4 regions of the Mesorhizobium calcicola genome follow, and region 4 is predicted to be linked to each of the others. Evidence: predicted binding sites of a transcription regulator. Region 4 holds the regulator's gene; each other region holds the start of a gene.
What was found. Region 4 encodes PhoB, which activates phosphate uptake and scavenging genes when phosphate is short. Its sites were predicted from a motif close to TGTCATNNANCTGTCAT; they were not measured.
Positions count from the first base shown of each region.

Region 1: olsB (l-ornithine N(alpha)-acyltransferase) is a predicted target of PhoB. The motif match lies at 2,624-2,640, and genes of this name have one in related genera.
Region 2: ACFSQT_RS32700 (acid phosphatase) is a predicted target of PhoB. The motif match lies at 1,641-1,657, and genes of this name have one in related genera.
Region 3: ACFSQT_RS05290 (alkaline phosphatase D family protein) is a predicted target of PhoB. The motif match lies at 1,985-2,001, and genes of this name have one in related genera.

Region 1 is NZ_JBHUGY010000025.1:21,964-26,585, reverse strand. Features, by position in the region: gene acuI (acrylyl-CoA reductase (NADPH)) at 1-84, shown strand, start outside; gene ACFSQT_RS15725 (response regulator) at 228-2,519, shown strand; gene olsB (l-ornithine N(alpha)-acyltransferase) at 2,692-3,579, shown strand; gene ACFSQT_RS15715 (trimeric intracellular cation channel family protein) at 3,642-4,274, opposite strand; gene grpE (nucleotide exchange factor GrpE) at 4,392-4,622, opposite strand, start outside.
Region 2 is NZ_JBHUGY010000062.1:18,559-23,180, forward strand. Features, by position in the region: gene ACFSQT_RS32695 (alpha-hydroxy acid oxidase) at 1-719, opposite strand, end outside; gene ACFSQT_RS32700 (acid phosphatase) at 901-1,596, opposite strand; gene ACFSQT_RS32705 (cytochrome c1) at 1,725-2,582, opposite strand; gene ACFSQT_RS32710 (cytochrome b) at 2,610-3,911, opposite strand; gene petA (ubiquinol-cytochrome c reductase iron-sulfur subunit) at 3,928-4,488, opposite strand.
Region 3 is NZ_JBHUGY010000009.1:89,573-94,194, forward strand. Features, by position in the region: gene ACFSQT_RS05280 (TetR/AcrR family transcriptional regulator) at 1-519, opposite strand, end outside; gene ACFSQT_RS05285 (MFS transporter) at 593-1,876, shown strand; gene ACFSQT_RS05290 (alkaline phosphatase D family protein) at 2,073-3,647, shown strand; gene ACFSQT_RS05295 (hypothetical protein) at 3,776-4,057, opposite strand; gene typA (translational GTPase TypA) at 4,255-4,622, shown strand, end outside.
Region 4 is NZ_JBHUGY010000061.1:36,483-41,104, reverse strand. Features, by position in the region: gene pstC (phosphate ABC transporter permease subunit PstC) at 1-112, shown strand, start outside; gene pstA (phosphate ABC transporter permease PstA) at 109-1,425, shown strand; gene pstB (phosphate ABC transporter ATP-binding protein PstB) at 1,443-2,267, shown strand; gene phoU (phosphate signaling complex protein PhoU) at 2,293-3,000, shown strand; gene phoB (phosphate regulon transcriptional regulator PhoB) at 3,020-3,709, shown strand; gene ACFSQT_RS32485 (hypothetical protein) at 3,798-4,061, opposite strand; gene ACFSQT_RS32480 (ROK family protein) at 4,152-4,622, opposite strand, start outside.

The sequences.
Region 1 (4,622 bases), on a different contig from region 4:
ACCATCGGTTTCGACGGCATCATCGATGCCGCCCGCGACATCGTCGACGGCAAGATCCGCGGGCGCGTCGTCGTGGATATGTGAACCGCTCGACTGCCTGGAGAAGGCGGACGGAATTGCCACGTCCGGTGGCAAATCCATCGTCGCCCCGGCAAAAAGCGCTCATCCGCTAAAATTCGAACGATCCGCCGCAATTTTCCATAATGTCTGTCTGGCAAGGATTTCGCATGATCGCGGAATCCGGCAGCCAACAGGCGGACACTGGCGAAGGCATCGATGGGGCGCCCCCACCGGTGTCGACGCGGCGCTTTGTCGCCGCGCCGCCGCTGGTGCCCGGACCGGAACCCGCCAGGCGGGAAGGCCGCCTTCCGTTCCTGGCCTTCGTCGCCATCGTCGTCCTGGCAGGCCTGGCGCATCTGACCGGGGCACCGGTCTTTATCAGCGTCGCATTGCTGGCAATCGGCCTCGCCGGCCTTGCCATGCATCTGCGCACCAGGCGGAGCGAACACCGCACCGCGGCGCTGCTTGACGAGACCACCGCCCGCAGCCGCGCCGAGATCGAGACGCTGGCCGACCGCATGTGGGAAATGCAGGAGAGCGAGGAACGCTTTCGCGGCCTGATCGACGCACTTGGCGACCTCGTCATTCATCGCGACCGCGATGGCTACATCGTCTATGCCAACAAGGTCTTTGCGGATCTCGTCGAAACCGACCAGCGCGACCTGGCCGGCAAGACGCTGGCTGAACTCGGCATCGATGTCGGCATCGTTCCCGATGCCGCCTTTTCCGACCATGAGTGCCTGAGCTCCACCGATGTCGCCATCCGCACGCCCAGCGGTCCGCGCTGGTTTTCGTGGATCGAACTGTCGGTGCGCGACAAGGACAGCGGCGCCGCGTCGCATCGCGCCATCGCCCGCGACATCACCGCCCGCAAACGGGCCGAATCCTCGCTGATCACCGCTCGCGAGCGGGCCGAATATGCCAGCCAGGCCAAATCGCGCTTCCTCGCCACGGTCAGCCATGAAATTCGCACGCCGATGAACGGCATCATGGGCATGGCCAGGTTGCTGGCCGACACCAGCCTGTCGCCGGAGCAGCAGACCTATGTCGGCGCCGTCTCGACCTCGGCCAGCGCATTGCTCGCCCTGATCGAGGATCTGCTCGATTACTCCAAGATCGAGGCAGGGCGCTTCGACCCGGAACCGCAGCCGATGTCGGTGCGCGAGATCGCCGACAACATCATCGAATTGCTGGCTGCCCGCGCCTTCGCCAAGGATATCGGGCTCGGCTGCCATGTCGAACCCGACGTGCCGCAATTGATCACCGCCGATCCGGGCAAGGTCAGGCAAGTGCTGCTCAACCTCATCGGCAATGCCATCAAGTTCACCGATAGCGGCGGCGTATTGGTGAGCATTGCGCGCGCGCGCACCGAAACCACCGACCGCATCTGCTTCACCATCGCCGATACCGGTCCAGGTCTGCATGATGAGGACCTGGAGCGCATTTTCGAGGAGTTCGAGCAGGCCGACGGCACGTCGACGCGCACGCATGGCGGGGCCGGCCTCGGTCTTGCCATCTCCAAACGCCTGGTGGCCGCCATGGGTGGCACGATTTCGGTATCGAGCCGGCTTGGCCAGGGATCCGAGTTCGTCTTCGAAGTCCCGGCAATATCGGCCACCGAAGCGCCGCAGAGCCGGCAGAACGCGCTCTCGGACAAGCGCGCGGTGATCCTGTCCAAAAACGCCGTCGAGGCCGATGCCATCGCCCGCACCATCCGCGCCAATGGCGGCGCGGTCGATGTCGCCACCACCGTCGCGCAGGCAGCGCCCTTCGCCGACGGCTGCGATGTGCTTCTGGTCGACGCGGCCATGGAAGAGAGCGACGGCAGGCTGCTCAAGCGCCTGCGCCAGAACGGTTTCACCGACTGCGAGGCGATCACGCTGATCGCGCCGACCGACCGCGGCATGCTTGGCGAGTTCCGCGCCAGCGGCTACGCAACCTTCCTTGCCAGGCCGGTGCGTGGCGGAACGCTTCTGCGTGTGCTGTTGAGCAGCAATGCTCTCGCACTCGCCCAGCCGCAGCCGGAAAAGCACGGCGCGCCCTCACTTCGTGCCGTCGGCAGCCGCCAGCGAGGCCTGTCGGTGCTGATCGCCGAGGACAATGACATCAACGCCATGCTTGCCCGCGCCACGCTGCTGAAGGCCGGGCATCGCGTCGAGGTGGTCGGCAACGGCAAGGCCGCCGTCGAGGCTGTCACCGGCGCCGGGCACAAACACCGCTTCGACGTGGTGCTGATGGATCTGCACATGCCGGTCATGGACGGGCTGGACGCGATTGCCGCCATCCGCCGCCACGAGGAGGAAACCGCCGCGCCGCCGGTGCCGATCATGGTGCTGTCGGCCGACAGCCAGGAAAAGACCCGCCATGCGGTGCTGGCTCATGGCGCCAGCGGCTTCGTCACCAAGCCACTCGACCCTGACGCGCTGGTCAATGCCGTCGAGGGACAAGTCGCGGCCTGAGCCGCTTTTCTTCCTCTGCGCCGACCCGTCTCCTCACATAACGCAGCCGGTTGACCGTATTCACCAGCCGACGAAGTATTGCCCGCGACGTCGTATCACGGTACTGTCACAATCCTGTTGCACCTACACCGTATCCCCGTGCCAAGAGGGATGGCTCGAAGGAGAATCACTCGTGCATACAGTTATGCCGGAATGTGACACTCGGCCGAACGCCAGCAGCGCCTTGCTTGCCGGACGTAGCGTCGATTCCGTCACAAAGGGCGCAGCACTCGGCCGAATCGGTAATCTCGAAGTGCGGCTCGCCCGCAACGAGGCCGAGATCGCGGCCGCGCAGGAAGTCCGCTACCGGGTGTTCTACGATGAACTTGGCGCCAGGAAGGATCTGTTCCAGGCGCAGGATCGCCGCGACGCCGACCGGTTCGACCCGCTCTGCGACCATCTGCTTGTCTTCGATACTTCACTTTCCGGCCCCGAACATCGCCGTATCGTCGGCACCTATCGCCTGTTGCGGCAAGAAATCGCAGCCGCGGCCGGAGGGTTCTATTCCGAAGGCGAATTCGAGCTGACCAAGCTCATCGCCCGTCACCCCGGCCAGCGTTTTCTCGAGCTCGGCCGTTCCTGCGTTTTGCCCGAATACCGCTCGAAGCGCACCATCGAGGCGCTGTGGCAAGGTATCTGGGCTTATATCAACCACTACGAAATCGGTGTGATGACCGGCTGCGCTTCCTTCCACGGCACCGTGCCGGCCGCGCATGCCGAGGCGCTCACCTATCTCGCCCACCACTGCCGGACGAATTCGGCCTGGGACGTGCGCGCGGTGTCCGGGCGTTACTGTTCGATGGATTTGATGCCGATTGAGGCGGTCAACGCCAAGGCGGCGATCGCGGCGATGCCGCCGCTGGTCAAGGGCTATCTGCGCGTCGGCGCCCGCATCGGCGACGGCTGCGTCATCGACCGCGAATTCTCGACGGTCGACGTGTTCGTCGTGATGCCGGTCAAGGAAATCGGCGCCCGCTACGTCAATTATTATGGCGGGGAAGCCCAGCGTTTCGCGGCGTGAATAGCGAATAGCGAATAGAAGCAATATCGGCCGCCTTCCCTATTCGCTACGCGCTTTCATCTTCACGGAATATCTTCCGGCCGCCGGCCGGGCCGGCTCTTGTAGGACGGAAACGCCCAGCCGAAACGAAGCGCGCCGCCGCGCACGGCTAACGCCGCGATGAAGCCGCCCAATCCTGAAACAATCTGTGGCAAGCCGGCGACATCGCCTGCAGTAAAGACGGCAGCGCCGACGAGCGCGGCCGTGACATAGATTTCCGGCTTCAGCAGCACCGAAGGCTCCCCCGCCAGAAGGTCACGCAGGATGCCGCCGAATGTGGCGGTCAGCATGCCGGTGATCACCGACACCGCCGGCGAGCCGGTGATGGCAAGTCCCTTGGCCGCGCCCATCACGGAAAACGCGGCAAGGCCGATGGCGTCGAGCCAAAGCAGCAGCTTGTAGCGGGATTCGACACGGTGCGCGGTGAAGAACACCACAACCGCCACCACCGCGCAGATCAGCACGTAGTCGCGGTTTCCCACCCAGAACACCGGCACGTTGAGGATCAGGTCGCGAAACGTACCGCCACCGATGCCGGTGACGCTGGCCAGGAACAGGAAACCGATGATGTCGAGCTGCTTGCGTGAAGCAGCAAGCGCCCCGGTCGCGGCAAAGACGGCGACGCCGGCATAGTCGAGAAGCGCGATGGGATTCATGGGACCAAGGGGAATAAGGCAGTAGGGGAGTATGGGAGTATGGGAGTATGCCAGTATGTTAGCACGAAGCTGCGCCGCCGATACGACCCCCTATTCCCCTATTCCCCTATTCCCTATCTAAGCGTCCTTCTCGGCCTGCTCATTGACAGGCCCAGGCTCGACTGGCGCTTCGGCGGCAACCTTCGGGCCGCCCTTGGCGACGCCGACCATGGCCGGGCGCAGCACCCGCTCGCCGATCGAATAGCCCGGCTGCACAACCTGGACCACGGTGTTGGCCGGGACATCCGGATTGGGCACTTCGAACATCGCCTGGTGGAAATTGGGATCGAACTTCTCGCCTTCCGGCGC
Region 2 (4,622 bases), on a different contig from region 4:
ACGTCGTCCCAGGTCATCGACGGATCGAGCATCTCGGTGAAGTAGCGGCTGATCGACATCGTGCCGCCGCCCATGTCGACATGCTCGTCGAGCTGCGGCAGCTTGAAGCCCTCATGGGTGAAATAGTTGATCGCCCAGGCCGGCTTGAGCGCGAACTGCAGCATTCCGGCCAGGTTGAGCTTGAAGGGAATGGCAAAGCCGGTGCGTTTGTCACGCTCGCGGTTGCCGCCGGTGATGCTGTCGACGGTCAGCATCATCACTTCGACGCCAACCTCCTTCGCCCGCTGCATCATCGCCCGGTTGAGGCCGCGATCCCGATGGAAATAGAACTGATAGACCTGCGGGCCGCTGCTGATCCGGCGCGCCTCCTCGAGGCTGACGGTGCCAAGCGAGGACACGCCGAACATCGTGCCGTATTTGGCCGCGGCCTTGGCGACCGCGCGCTCGCCCTGATGGTGGAACAGCCGCTGCAGGGCAGTCGGCGAGCAATAGACCGGCATCGCCAGCTTCTGGCCCATCACCGTCACCGACATGTCGATCTCGCTGACGCCGCGCAGGACGTTGGGAACCAGGTCGCAGGTCTCGAAGCTTTCGGTGTTGCGGCGATAGGTGACCTCGTCGTCCGCCGCGCCGTCGATGTAGTTGAAGATCGGCCCCGGCAGCCGCCGCTGCGCCATGCGGCGGAAATCGGAAAAATTGTGACAGTCGCTGAGCCGCATCATCAATTCCAAATGCCATGTCGGGGCAAGTCTTTCGCCGCCGTTTGGTGCGTCGAATATCAATCTGTTGTCTCCGTGCCAACGGCCTAATTGCCGGGCAGTCCCCCGAGCCACAACCGCGAGCATAAAAAAGGGGCGCCCGAAGCGCCCCTTTCATCGAAAATCGACTGCTGACGAGAGATTACATGCCGAGATCGGAACGAAGCTCGGCCTTGGCCACGTCGTATTCGGCCTTGAAGTCGTCCCGGTTGAGCAGGACCGCGGCGATGACGCTGCCGGAAATCTTGCCCATCTCGATATCGGACGCGTAGTGGATGCCGCCGACCTCCCGATTGTGGGCGTATTCAGCCGCGCGCGCCATGATCTCGGCGCGCTTTTCCGGAACCATGTCGGACAGGATGATGCCCATCATGGTGCCGACGGTGGCGTGGCCGGACGGCCACGAACCGGAGCTGGACAGCTTGACCACGGGCTTGACGAGGTCGCTGAGCTGGTGCGGACGCGGGCGCTTCCAGACATCCTTGGCCGGATCGACGACGGCGCCTTCGGTGGCCACGACGCGGTCGAAGAAGGCACTGAATTTCGGCAGCGTTTCCTTGTTGAACTTCGGCCCCATGACATCGGCAAAGCGCCAGACATTCTCCTCGGCGTCGGCGACAGCGGCGGCCACCATCTCGGGCGTGCGCGTCACCTGCAGCGTCAGCACTTCGCCAAGTTCAGCCTTGGTCTGCGCCGAATCGTTTGCCGGCGGCCGCGGCAGGATCATCGTCAAGTCGACATCCTTGTTGGTGACGAAGGGCTGGGCGTCCTCGGCTTGCGCGGCCGAGCCGACGATGAGCAGCAGCAGGCCTGCCGCGAGCGATGCGTATCTTTTCATGGGTGCGATCCTTTGATGAGAGCGGCACAGGATCGCCAGATGCGGTGACGGCCATGTGACACGACCGGCCTCCCAAATGCAAAAGGGCCCCTCGTGGCGCCCTTTTGTGATCACATGGCCGTGCGCGGTTAGTGCGCCACGCCTTCCCACACCTTGCGCTTGGTGAGGTAGACCAGCGCGCCGAACAGAAGCAGGAACACCAGCACGCGGAAGCCGGTCTTCTTGCGGGCTTCCATATGCGGCTCGGCCGCCCACATCAGGAAGGCAGCGACGTCGCGGGAATACTGATCGACCGTCTGCGGCGCGCCATCATCATAGGTCACCTGGCCGTCGGAAAGCGGCTTGGGCATCTTCAGCGACACGCCGGACATGAAGTACGGGTTGTAATGGGTGCCTTCCGGAATGACCATTCCGGCCGGCGGCGTCTGGTCGTAGCCCGTCAGCAGGGAATGGATGTAGTCGGGGCCGCCCTGGGCATACTGCGTGAAGATATCGAAGACGAAGCGCGGGAAGCCGCGCTCGACGCCGCGCGCCTTGGCCAGCAGCGACATATCGGGCGGGGCAGCGCCACCATTGGAGGCAGCGGCGGCTTCCTCGTTGGCGAATGGCGCCGGGAAGTGGTCGGACGGCTTGCCGGGACGGTCGAACATGTCGCCGGCGTCGTTCGGGCCGTCATGGACCGTATACTCGGCCGCCAGTGTCTTGATCTGCGCGTCCGAATAGCCGAGGTCCGACAGCGTGCGGAACGTCACCAAATTCATCGAATGACAGGCCGAACAGACTTCCTTGTAGACCTTCAGGCCGCGCTGCAGCTGCGCCTTGTCGTAGGTACCGAACGGCCCGGCGAAGCTCCAGTCCATCTCCTTCGGCTCGTTGATCGGGAAATGCGTCGGCGCGGCCGCGTTGTGTGCCTCCTCGGCGGCGATCGCCCCGGTGCCAACAACCACGAGGCCAAGCAACGTCAGCGAGGTGAGAATCTTCTTCATGCCAAATCCCCTTAGATTCTCTACCGCTCAGCCCTTGGTCTCTGGTGCGCCCGCAGCACCCGCCGGATGTCCGCTGCCGCCCTTGTTCTTCTCGAGCACGGCCTCGGTGATCGAGTTCGGCAGCCTTCGCGGCGTCTCGATCAGGCCGAGCACCGGCAGCGCGACCAGGAAGAAGGCGAAGTAGAACAGCGTCGCCATCTGCGCCATGAACACATAGCTTCCTTCGGCGGGCTGCGAGCCCAGCCAGCCGAGCAGGATGGCATCGGCCACGAACAGCCAGAAGAACAGCTTGTACCAGGGCCGGTAGACCGCCGAGCGCACCTTCGAGGTGTCGAGCCACGGCACCAGGAACAGCATGGCGATAGCGCCGAACATGCACAGCACGCCGCCGAGCTTGGAATTGATCGGCCCGATATTGAAGGTGATGGCGCGCAGGATCGCGTAGAACGGCAGGAAGTACCATTCCGGCACGATATGGGCCGGCGTCTTCAGCGGGTTGGCGACCGTGTAGTTGTCCGGGTGGCCGAGAAAGTTCGGCAGGTAGAAGACGAAATAGGCGAAGATGAACAGGAACACGATCATGCCGAACGCGTCCTTGATGGTCGCGTAAGGGGTGAAGGCAACGGTGTCGGTCTTCGACTTGACCTCGATGCCGGTCGGGTTCGACTGACCGACGACATGCAGCGCCCAGACGTGCAGCACGACGACACCGGCGATCATGAACGGCAGCAGGTAGTGCAACGCAAAGAAGCGGTTCAGCGTCGGATTGTCGACGGCGAAGCCGCCTAGCAGCAGCTGCTGGATCCATTCGCCGACCAGCGGGATGGCGCTGAAGAAGCCCGTGATGACGGTGGCGCCCCAGAAGCTCATCTGGCCCCAAGGCAGCACGTAGCCCATGAAGCCGGTCGCCATCATCAGAAGATAGATGATGCAGCCGAGGATCCACAGCAGCTCGCGCGGCGCCTTGTAGGAGCCGTAGTAGAGGCCGCGGAAGATGTGGATGTAGACGGCGACGAAGAAGAACGAGGCGCCGTTCGAATGCATGTAGCGCAGCAGCCAGCCCGAATTCACGTCGCGCATGATCTTTTCGACCGAGCCGAAGGCGAGATTGGTGTCGGCCGTGTAATGCATGGCCAGCACGATGCCGGTCAGGATCTGCGCCACCAGCATGATCGACAGGATGCCGCCGAAGGTCCACGCATAGTTCAGGTTGCGCGGCACCGGATAGGCGATGAAGCTGTCATAAACCAGCCGCGGCAGCGGCATGCGGGCGTCGAACCAGCGCTCGATACCGGTCTTGGGCGTATAGGTCGAGTGTCCCTCGCTCATCGAAATATCCCCTGCCTCAACCGATAAGGATCTTGGTATCGGAAATGAATTTGAATACCGGCACCGCCATGTTCTCGGGCGCCGGGCCTTTGCGGATGCGGCCGGCCGTGTCGTATTGCGAACCGTGGCACGGGCAGAACCAGCCACCGAAATCGCCTTCCTGGCCGAGCGGAATGCAGCCGAGATGGGTGCAGACCTGGACCATTACCATCCAGGCTTCCTTGCCAGGCGTGGTGCGGTTGGCGTCGGTCGCCGGCGCGTCGGACGGAAGGTTCGCGTTGCGGGCGATCGGATCCTTGAGGTCTTCCAGCTTGACTGCCTCGCCGTCCTTCATCTCCTGCTCGGTGCGGTTGCGCACCACGACAGGCTTGCCGCGCCATTTGACGATCAGCGACATGCCCGGCGTCAGCGAAGCGACGTCGACCTCGACGGAAGCCAGCGCCAGCGTCGAGGCGTCAGGGCGCATCTGGTCGATGAACGGCCACGCGACGGCACCCGCGCCGACCACCGCGGCCATGCCGGTGGCGACGTAGAGAAAATCACGACGGTTTGGATCCTGGATGTCGGTTTCGCTCACGGGTGCCTGATCCTTTCGCCTCTTCCGCGCCGGTGGCTGAGCCTTGTTCCCCGCTCAACTACGCCAACCCGACAGCGCATGGCGAACAGGCTTGCGAATTCCTCCGGCATTTGGACTTCGGTTTATGCGTGAAG
Region 3 (4,622 bases), on a different contig from region 4:
TTCGATCAGGAGCAGCAGGCCGTCGCCCAGCGTGTCGGGGTCTTGCGCGCCCATGGCAACCGCCATGGCGCGCAGCCGCCGGCGCAGTTCCTGCTTGTTGGTCTCGCTGACCATGCGGGCCGGATGGCTGTGTTCGGGGTACTCGACCGCGGCATTGGTCATGCCGCAGCCGCGATAGTCCGCCACTTGCGTGCGCTTGCCGATGCGGGTCAGGAAAGCCTTGATCTGCGCGCGCGGGTCGCCGGGGTGAGCGGCGACCGCCTCATCGAAGCGCTCCCAGTACTCAAGGTCGTATTGCCTGAGATAGGAGGCGGCCAGTTCATCCTTGGAGGGGAAGCTGCGGTAGAGGCTGGGCTTGGTGACACCGGCGCGTTTGACGATCTCGTCGACGCCGATCGCCCTGATGCCGCGCCGGTAGAACAGCTCGTAGGCCACATCGAGGATTTTCTTGGCGGCCTTCGGCGGCGCCGATGCATGACCGTCGCTGATGGTCACTTCAATATTTTTGTCCGTTGGCATCTTGAAACTCGATTGACAATGTTACCGATCGGTACGTATACCTTCTCCCGTCTGCAACGTACCGGTCAGTAACATGATAGCTCAATCCCGTCCGTTTGGCCAGCGCTACGCTTTCGTCGTGGTTGGTGTCATCTTCCTCTGCCTGCTGGTCGCGGCCGGCCTGCGGTCCGCCCCCGCCGTCATGATGCTGCCGCTGGAGAACAGTTTTGGCTGGCGGCGCGACGTCATCTCGCTGGCCGCCGGTGTCGGCATCCTGCTCTACGGTCTCACCGGGCCGTTCGCCGCCGCCCTGATGGAGCGGATCGGGCTGCGCCGCACGCTGCTTGCCTCGCTGGTGGTGATGTCGGGCTCGACCGCGCTCAGCCTGCTGATGACCAAGCCCTGGCACCTGTTCATCACCTGGGGCGTGTTCTCGGGCATTGGTTCGGGCGCTGTCGCCAGCGTGCTCGGCGCCACCATCGTCAACCGCTGGTTCAAGACCAATCGCGGCCTTGTCATGGGATTGATGTCGGCCTCCAGTGCCTCCGGCATGCTGGTGTTCCTGCCGCTGATCGCCGCGCTGGCGCAGTCGGGCGGCTGGCAGCCGGTCGTCATTGCGGTCGCGATCGCCACCGCGGCCCTGATACCGCTGGTCTGGCTGCTGGTGCCGGAGCGGCCGGCTTCGATCGGCATGGTGCGCTATGGCGCCGAAGCCGACGACGTGCCGCCAATGCCGCCCGCATCACAGGGCAATTTCCTCGCCCACACGTTCTCGACGCTGCGCCGTGCCGCCGGCACGCGCGTGTTCTGGTACCTGTTCGCCACCTTCTTCGTCTGCGGCTTCACCACCAACGGGCTGGTCGGCACGCATCTGATCGCCTTCTGCGGCGACATGGGCATCGGCGAGGTGCAGGCCGCTGGCCTGCTGTCGATGATGGGCATTTTCGACCTGATCGGCACGACATTGTCGGGCTGGCTCACCGACCGCTTCGACCCGCGCAAGCTGCTCGGCGTCTACTACGGCATCCGTGGCCTGTCGCTGATCTACCTGCCCTATTCCGGCTTCTCGGCGACCAGCCTGATCATCTTTGCCGTGCTCTACGGCCTCGACTGGATCGCCACCGTGCCGCCGACGCTGAGGCTTGCCAACGAGGCATTCGGCGACCGCAGCGGCCCGATTGTGTTTGGCTGGATCGTCGCCGGCCACCAGATCGGTGCGGCCACCGCGGCTGCCTTCGGTGGCACCATGCGCGAACTGCAGGGCAACTACGAGCTGGCCTTCCTGATCGCCGGCATGACGGCGATCGCCGCCGCCTGTATCTCGCTTCTGATCAACACCAGCCGGCCGGCGTTCGAACCGGAGCCGCAAGCGGCTTAATCGCTGCCGTCACAGGAGAGAGGCGCCGTCGGCCAAACTGCCGATCTCCCCCTCGTGGGGGGGATCGGTGCTTCGCCGTCCGCGCGAACTGTCGACACGCCTGTTGATCGTCAGAAAACCTTCATGGTTTCGAAATGCGCCTGAAACATTGAGGCTGGACTTTGGTGGCACCTTTCAAGCCATCCAGGAGACAGCCATGAACAAGCTCTCGATGACCCGCCGTGCTTTCGTCACCTCCGCCAGCGCCGTTGGCCTGGTCGGCGTCTCCAGCCTGGCGCTGCCATATTATTCGCGCGCCAACCAGCGCCCGGCCTTTACCCATGGTGTCCAGTCAGGCGATGTCGACGCCACCAGCGGCATGGTGTGGACGCGTACCGATCGTCCGTCGCGCGTCATGTTCGAAGTGTCGTCGACGGAGAATTTCACTGATGCCGTCCGCCTGGCGCCGCTCGATACCTCGCCGGCCAGCGACTACACGGTCAAGCGGCTGCTCACCGACCTCGCGTCCGACCAGGACATCTTCTACCGCATGACGGCAGCCGATCTCGCCGACATCAACACCGTCTCCGAGCCGATCGTCGGCCGGTTCAGGACGGCGCCCGCTTCCAGGCGCGACATCAAGTTCGCCTGGTCGGGCGACACCGCCGGCCAGGGCTGGGGCATCGACGAGACCGGCATGAAGACCTATGCCACGATCGGCAAGCACACGCCCGACTTCTTCCTGCATTCCGGCGACACCATCTATGCCGACGGCGTCATGAAGGACGAAGTCGACCTGCCCGGCGGCGGCAAGTGGAAGAACGTCGTGCTGATCGACGGCAAGCGCAAGGTCGCCGAGACGCTGGACGAATACCGCGACCAGTGGAAATACAACATGATGGACAGGAACGTGCTCGGCCTGAGCGCCATCTGCCCGACCTTCTACCAGTGGGATGACCACGAAGTGCTCAACAACTGGTCGGATTCGAAGAATCTCAGCGCCGACAACCGCTACACGGAGAAATCCATCCACGTGCTGGCGGCACGCGCGGCGCGCGCCTTCCATGAAATGACGACGATCCGCTACGAACCGTCGGAGCCCGGCCGCGTCTATCGCAAGATTGCCTACGGGCCGCTGCTCGACGTGTTCTTCCTCGACATGCGGTCCTATCGCGGCCCCAACGGTCCGGACATGCAGGATGAGATGACGCCGCAGTCGCGCATGCTCGGCGAACAGCAGACGAAATGGCTGAAGCGCGAGCTGGCGAATTCGAAAGCGACCTGGAAAATCATCGCCGCCGACATGCCGCTCGGCCTCGTCGTCTGGGACGATGGCGCCAAGAAGGTCGGCGCAGAAGCGGTCAGCAACGGCGACAACGGCCCGGCCAAGGGACGCGAGCTGGAGATCGCCGACCTGTTGCGCTTCATCAAGAACGCCGGCATCAGCAACACCGTCTGGCTGACCGCCGACGTGCATTACACCGCCGCGCACTACTACAATCCGGACAAGGCGCAGTTCCAGGATTTCAACCCGTTCTGGGAATTCGTCTCGGGGCCGATCCATGCCGGCACGTTCGGCCCGAACGATTTCGACATGACCTTTGGTCCGGAGCTGAAGTTCATCAAGGCGCCGACCGCCGAGCAAGGCCAGAACCTGCCGCCGTCGGCCGGCCTGCAATTCTTCGGCCTGGTCGATATCAACGGCGCCAGCGAACAGATGACGGTGCGGCTGATGGATCGCGACGACAACGAGCTCTACAAGGTGACGCTCGACCCGGTGCGGTCGGCGTAAGCGCGCCTTTCATCCTCCCCCTTGTGGGGAGGGTCGGCGAGGCGGCTTCGCAAGCGAAGCTGGCGAGACGGGGTGGGGTGACGCGCCGGCGTGGGAGACCCACGCTCCGCTTCGCGGATGCCCGGTCCTTAGTCCGGGTAGCAGACCATCGGGATGTTCGGCCAGACGGCGGTGTCGCAGTTGGCGGCGGCCTGCCTCTGCTTGAAGGCGGCGCTGACCGGGCCGGTCACCATCGGGTCGACACCGTCTGGCGCGTCGGCGAAAACCTGCTCGGCGGACGGCGCATCGGACGGCAAGGCGGGCCGCGCTTCCTTCTGCGTCGCGGCAGACTGCGCGGCGTTGGCCGCCAGCAGGACGGCAAAGGCAGCGGACGCGATGAGCGGCCAAAATCGGTTGAGTTTATCGGTCATGACGTTCGAACTGCCCGGGCCTCGAAAGGTTCCCGCCTTGGTTAACAAAATCATCTCACACGCAGATGCTTAAGATTTGATGAGTATTTGGTGTCGCGCCGCCTCTTTCGCAACTGCGAAAAACCCTGTATGAGCCGCGCAACCGAAAGAGGCAGCGCCTTTTGGCCTGCTGCCCGCAACGCTTCCGAGACCAGAACATGAAAATTCGTAATATCGCGATCATCGCGCACGTCGACCATGGAAAGACCACCCTCGTCGACCAATTGCTCCGGCAATCCGGCTCCTTCCGCGACAATCAGCGCGTCGCCGAGCGCGCCATGGATTCCAACGACCTCGAAAAGGAACGCGGCATCACCATCCTGGCCAAGGCGACCTCGGTCGACTGGAAGGACACCCGCATCAACATCGTCGACACCCCCGGCCACGCCGATTTCGGCGGCGAGGTCGAGCGCATCCTGTCGATGGTCGATTCGGCCATCGTGCTGGTCGACGCCGCCGAAGGGCCGATGCCGCAGACCAAGTTCGTCGTCGGCAAGGCGCTCAAGGTCGGCCTGAAGCCGATCGT
Region 4 (4,622 bases):
GCCGCAGACGCTGGTTGCCTTTGCGCTCGGCCTGACGCTGTTCGCATTGACGCTGGTGATGAACATCGTCGCGCTCTACATCGTGCGCAAGTATCGGGAGCAGTACGAATGACCGACATCTCCATGGATACGATGGTCCGGGCCGCGGCCCATCCGCGTCGCGACATCGGCCTGAAGGCCCGCTATGCCGCCGAACGCCGCTTCCGCATCTACGGCGTGCTGGCGATCTCCGTCGGCCTCGCCTTCCTGGCCATCATGCTCATCACCATCGTCTCGAAGGGCTACACCGCCTTCTGGCAGACGACGGTGTCGCTGCCGATCACCTTCGACGAGAAGGTAATCGATCCTTCCAACATGCGCGCGACCGATCCGAACGTGCTGGTCAAGGCGAACTATCCCAAGCTCGCGGAAAAGGCGCTGATCGCCAAGCTAGGCATCAATCCCGACGACAAGCCGACCGTCAAGAAGCTCAAGGGCTTCCTGTCCGAAGGCGCCCGCGTCCAGCTGCGCGACATCGTCGCCGCCGATCCGTCGGTGATCGGCACGACGCGCAATGTCGACATCCTTGCCGCTGCCAATCTCGACTCGGCCTTCAAGGGCCAGATCGACCTCAGCGTCGAGGAAGCGCGCCGCAAGGTCTCGGACCAGCAGATCGCCTGGATGAACACGCTCAAGGCGGACGGCGCGATGGCCGAACATTTCAACACCGGCCTGTTCAGCTATGGCGCTTCCAGCCGTCCGGAAACCTCGGGCATGGGCGTGGCGATCATCGGCTCGTTCTACATGATGGTGATCGTGCTGCTCCTGGCACTGCCGATCGGCGTCGCCGCCTCCATCTATCTGGAGGAATTCGCCAAGAAGAACCGTTTCACCGACCTGATCGAGGTCAACATCAACAATCTGGCCGCGGTGCCGTCGATCGTCTTCGGCCTGCTCGGCCTTGCCGTGTTCATCAATTTCCTCGGCATGCCGCGCTCCGCCGCTTTCGTCGGCGGCCTGGTGCTGACGCTGATGACGCTGCCGACGATCATCATCGCGACACGGGCAGCACTTGCCGCCGTGCCGCCGTCGATCCGCGCGGCGGCGCTTGGCCTCGGCGCGTCCAAGATGCAGATGGTGTTCCAGCACATCCTGCCGCTGGCCGCACCCGGCATTCTCACCGGCACGATCATCGGCCTGGCGCGGGCGCTGGGCGAAACCGCGCCGCTGCTCCTGATCGGCATGGTCGCCTTCGTCGCCGACTATCCGAAGACGCCTTTCGATCCGGCGACGGCGCTGCCGGTGCAGATCTACATGTGGGCGAACGAGGCCGAACGCGCCTTCGTCGAGCGCATGTCGGGCGCCATCATAATCCTGCTCATCTTCCTCATGGCCATGAACATCACCGCGATCGTGCTTCGGCGTCGGTTCGAGCGGCGCTGGTAGAAAAAAGGCATTTTGGTATGAACATCATGACCGAACAGTCTGTTGAAAACGCAGTGGGCGATAAAATGAGCGCCAAATCGAACGAAGTCATCAAGATGCGCGGCGACAAGGTCGGCGTGTTCTACGGCGAGAAGCAGGCGCTGTTCGACGTCAATCTCGACGTCCGCCTGAACCAGGTGACGGCGTTGATCGGCCCTTCCGGCTGCGGCAAGTCCACCTTCCTGCGCTGCCTCAACCGCATGAACGACACCATCGACTCGGCGCGGGTGACCGGCAAGATCACGCTCGACCAAGAGGATATCTACGACAAGAGCATCGATGTCGTCGAACTCAGGGCGCGCGTCGGCATGGTGTTCCAGAAGCCCAATCCGTTCCCGAAGTCGATCTACGAGAACGTTGCCTATGGCCCGCGCATCCATGGGTTGGCCAAGCGTAAGGCCGACATGGATCAGATCGTTGAACAGAGCCTGAAGAAGGCGGCGATCTGGAACGAGGTCAAGGACCGCCTGCAGGAGCCCGGCACCGGCCTTTCCGGCGGCCAGCAGCAACGCCTGTGCATCGCACGTGCCATCGCCGTGTCGCCCGAGGTGATCCTGATGGACGAGCCCTGCTCGGCGCTCGACCCGATCGCCACCGCTCGCGTCGAGGAACTGATCGACGAACTGCGCCAGAACTACACGATCGTCATCGTCACCCACTCGATGCAGCAGGCGGCGCGCGTGTCGCAGCGCACGGCGATGTTCCATCTAGGCTATCTGGTCGAGGAGGGCGCTACCGACAAGATGTTCACCAACCCCGACGACAAGCGCACCCAGGACTACATCACTGGCCGCTTCGGCTGAGCTCAGGCATACGAGGACTAAGATCATGGGCGAACACACCGTCGCTTCTTTCGACGAGGATCTCGGACAGATCCGCAGGCTTATCAGCGACATGGGCGATCTCGCCAGCTCGATGGTCAGCGGTGCCACCAAGGCGCTGCTGAGTTCCGACAACGCCATGGCCCAACGCGTCGTCTCCGACGACGCGATCATGGACGCGCGCCAGCGCGAGCTCGACGACCGCGCCATCACACTGATCGCCAAGCGGCAGCCGATGGCCGACGATCTGCGCCATGTCGTCGGTTCGATCCGCATGGCCGGCGACCTTGAACGCATTGGCGACCTTGCCAAGAACATCGCCAAACGCGTCGGCACCGTCGGCCTAAGCGTCACGCCGCGCGACCTGTCGCACTCCATCGACACCATGGCGCAGCTGGTGCTGATCCAGGTGCAGGGCGTCATCGAGGAATATGCGGCGCGCGACGCCGAGGCCCTGGCGAAACTGCGCGCCGCCGACGAGCGCATCGACGTCAAGTACACCTCCGTGTTCCGCGAACTGCTGACCTACATGATGGAAGACCCGCGCAACATCACCGCGTGCACGCATCTTTTGTTCTGCGCCAAGAACCTCGAGCGCATCGGCGATCACGTCACGAACATCGCGGAAAATGCGTATTATGTTTTGACCGGCAAGCAGTTGCCCGCCAATCGTCCGAAGCAGGACGAGACGGCAATGTCCGCGCCGGCGGCATGACGACAGGGGTGACCAGTCGATGATCGCGCCACGCATCATGGTCGTGGAGGACGAGGAGCCGCTGGGTGTGCTGCTCCGCTACAATCTGGAGTCCGAGGGTTACCAGGTCGAGGTGGTGACGCGCGGCGACGAGGCCGAAATTCGCCTGCAGGAGAACGTCCCCGACCTTCTGGTGCTCGACTGGATGGTGCCCGCGGTTTCCGGCATCGAACTCTGTCGCCGGCTAAGAATGCGTCCCGAGACGGAGCGGCTGCCGATCATCATGCTGACCGCGCGCGGCGAGGAAAGCGATCGTGTGCGCGGCCTCTCCACCGGGGCCGACGATTATCTGGTCAAGCCGTTCTCGACGCCGGAGTTCATGGCCAGGGTCAAGGCGCTGCTGCGCCGCGCCAAGCCGGAAGTGCTGTCCAGCGTGCTCAAGGTCGGCGACATCGTGCTCGATCGTGAATCGCACCGGGTCTATCGCAAGAAGAGCGAGATCCGGCTCGGACCTACCGAATTCCGCCTGCTCGAATTCATGATGCGCCATCCCGGTCGCGTGTTTTCGCGCAGTCAGCTGCTCGACAATGTCTGGGGCGAGACGATCTATATCGACGAGCGTACGGTGGACGTCCACGTCGGCCGGCTGCGCAAGGCGGTCAACAATGGCCGCATGCCCGACGTCATCCGCACCATCCGGGGGGCGGGATACGCGATCCGCGAAGACTAGAGCTTGTCCCATCCCGATAAGAACGGGATGGGACTCCAAGATCAAAACTCCAGTCAGCAGGCAGTCGCCAATGCCGTGAAGAGGGTGGTTAGCGGACTTCGACTTCTCCCAACAGATGTTGCCGCCTCATCTCCTCTTCGACCCAGGCAGTAACGCGCCGGAGCTTTGAATGTTTGATGTCTCGCATGATCAGTTGCGTTGTGGCCGCATCGACCTCGCCGATATCAATTTCGCCCCAGCCGTTGGTTCGTAGGAAGCGGTAGACGTCCTCACCGAAGTTGCGAACACGATGGATGAGGCCGTAAAGCTCGGCCTGATCTATGTTGAAGTTGATCACCAACGAACGGGACATCAGCAGATCATACAGGCAGACACATTGCCAATTGATGTCCGCAATGGGTCGAACTCGGTCGTTCAGAATGATTGAGTTTCGCCCTGACCGTCAGGCAACGTTCTTTCCGGCACCCGTTCTTGCCTGCGCGCCCGGCGCGAAAATCTCCTGGTCGACGAAGGTCAGCGCGCGCATGGCGCAGCCTTCGCGGATCAGCGGCAGTTCGTTCGGCTCGGTGTCGAAGGAAATCGATTTCGAGTGCTGGCCGCCGGCGGTCTGGGCTATCGCCTCGCGCAAGGCAGGCTCGATCAGGTCGAAGGCCGCGGCGCTGACGCCGACCATTGCGACGGGCGCCGGATCGATCAGCGCGAACAGGCTGCCGAGACCGTAGCCGAGCGCCTCGCCGGCCTTGCGATAGGCCTCGCGCTCGGGTCCATCCCTTTCGCGCGCCGCGGTCGCCAGGGCGCGCATGTCAGCGTCACTGACATCGGCGACCGGCTCGGTGTCCTCGCCCAGCTGCCTTGCATTGCGCCAGATCGCGTAGTTGCCGGCATAGGCCTCGACGCAGCCGCGCCGTCCGCA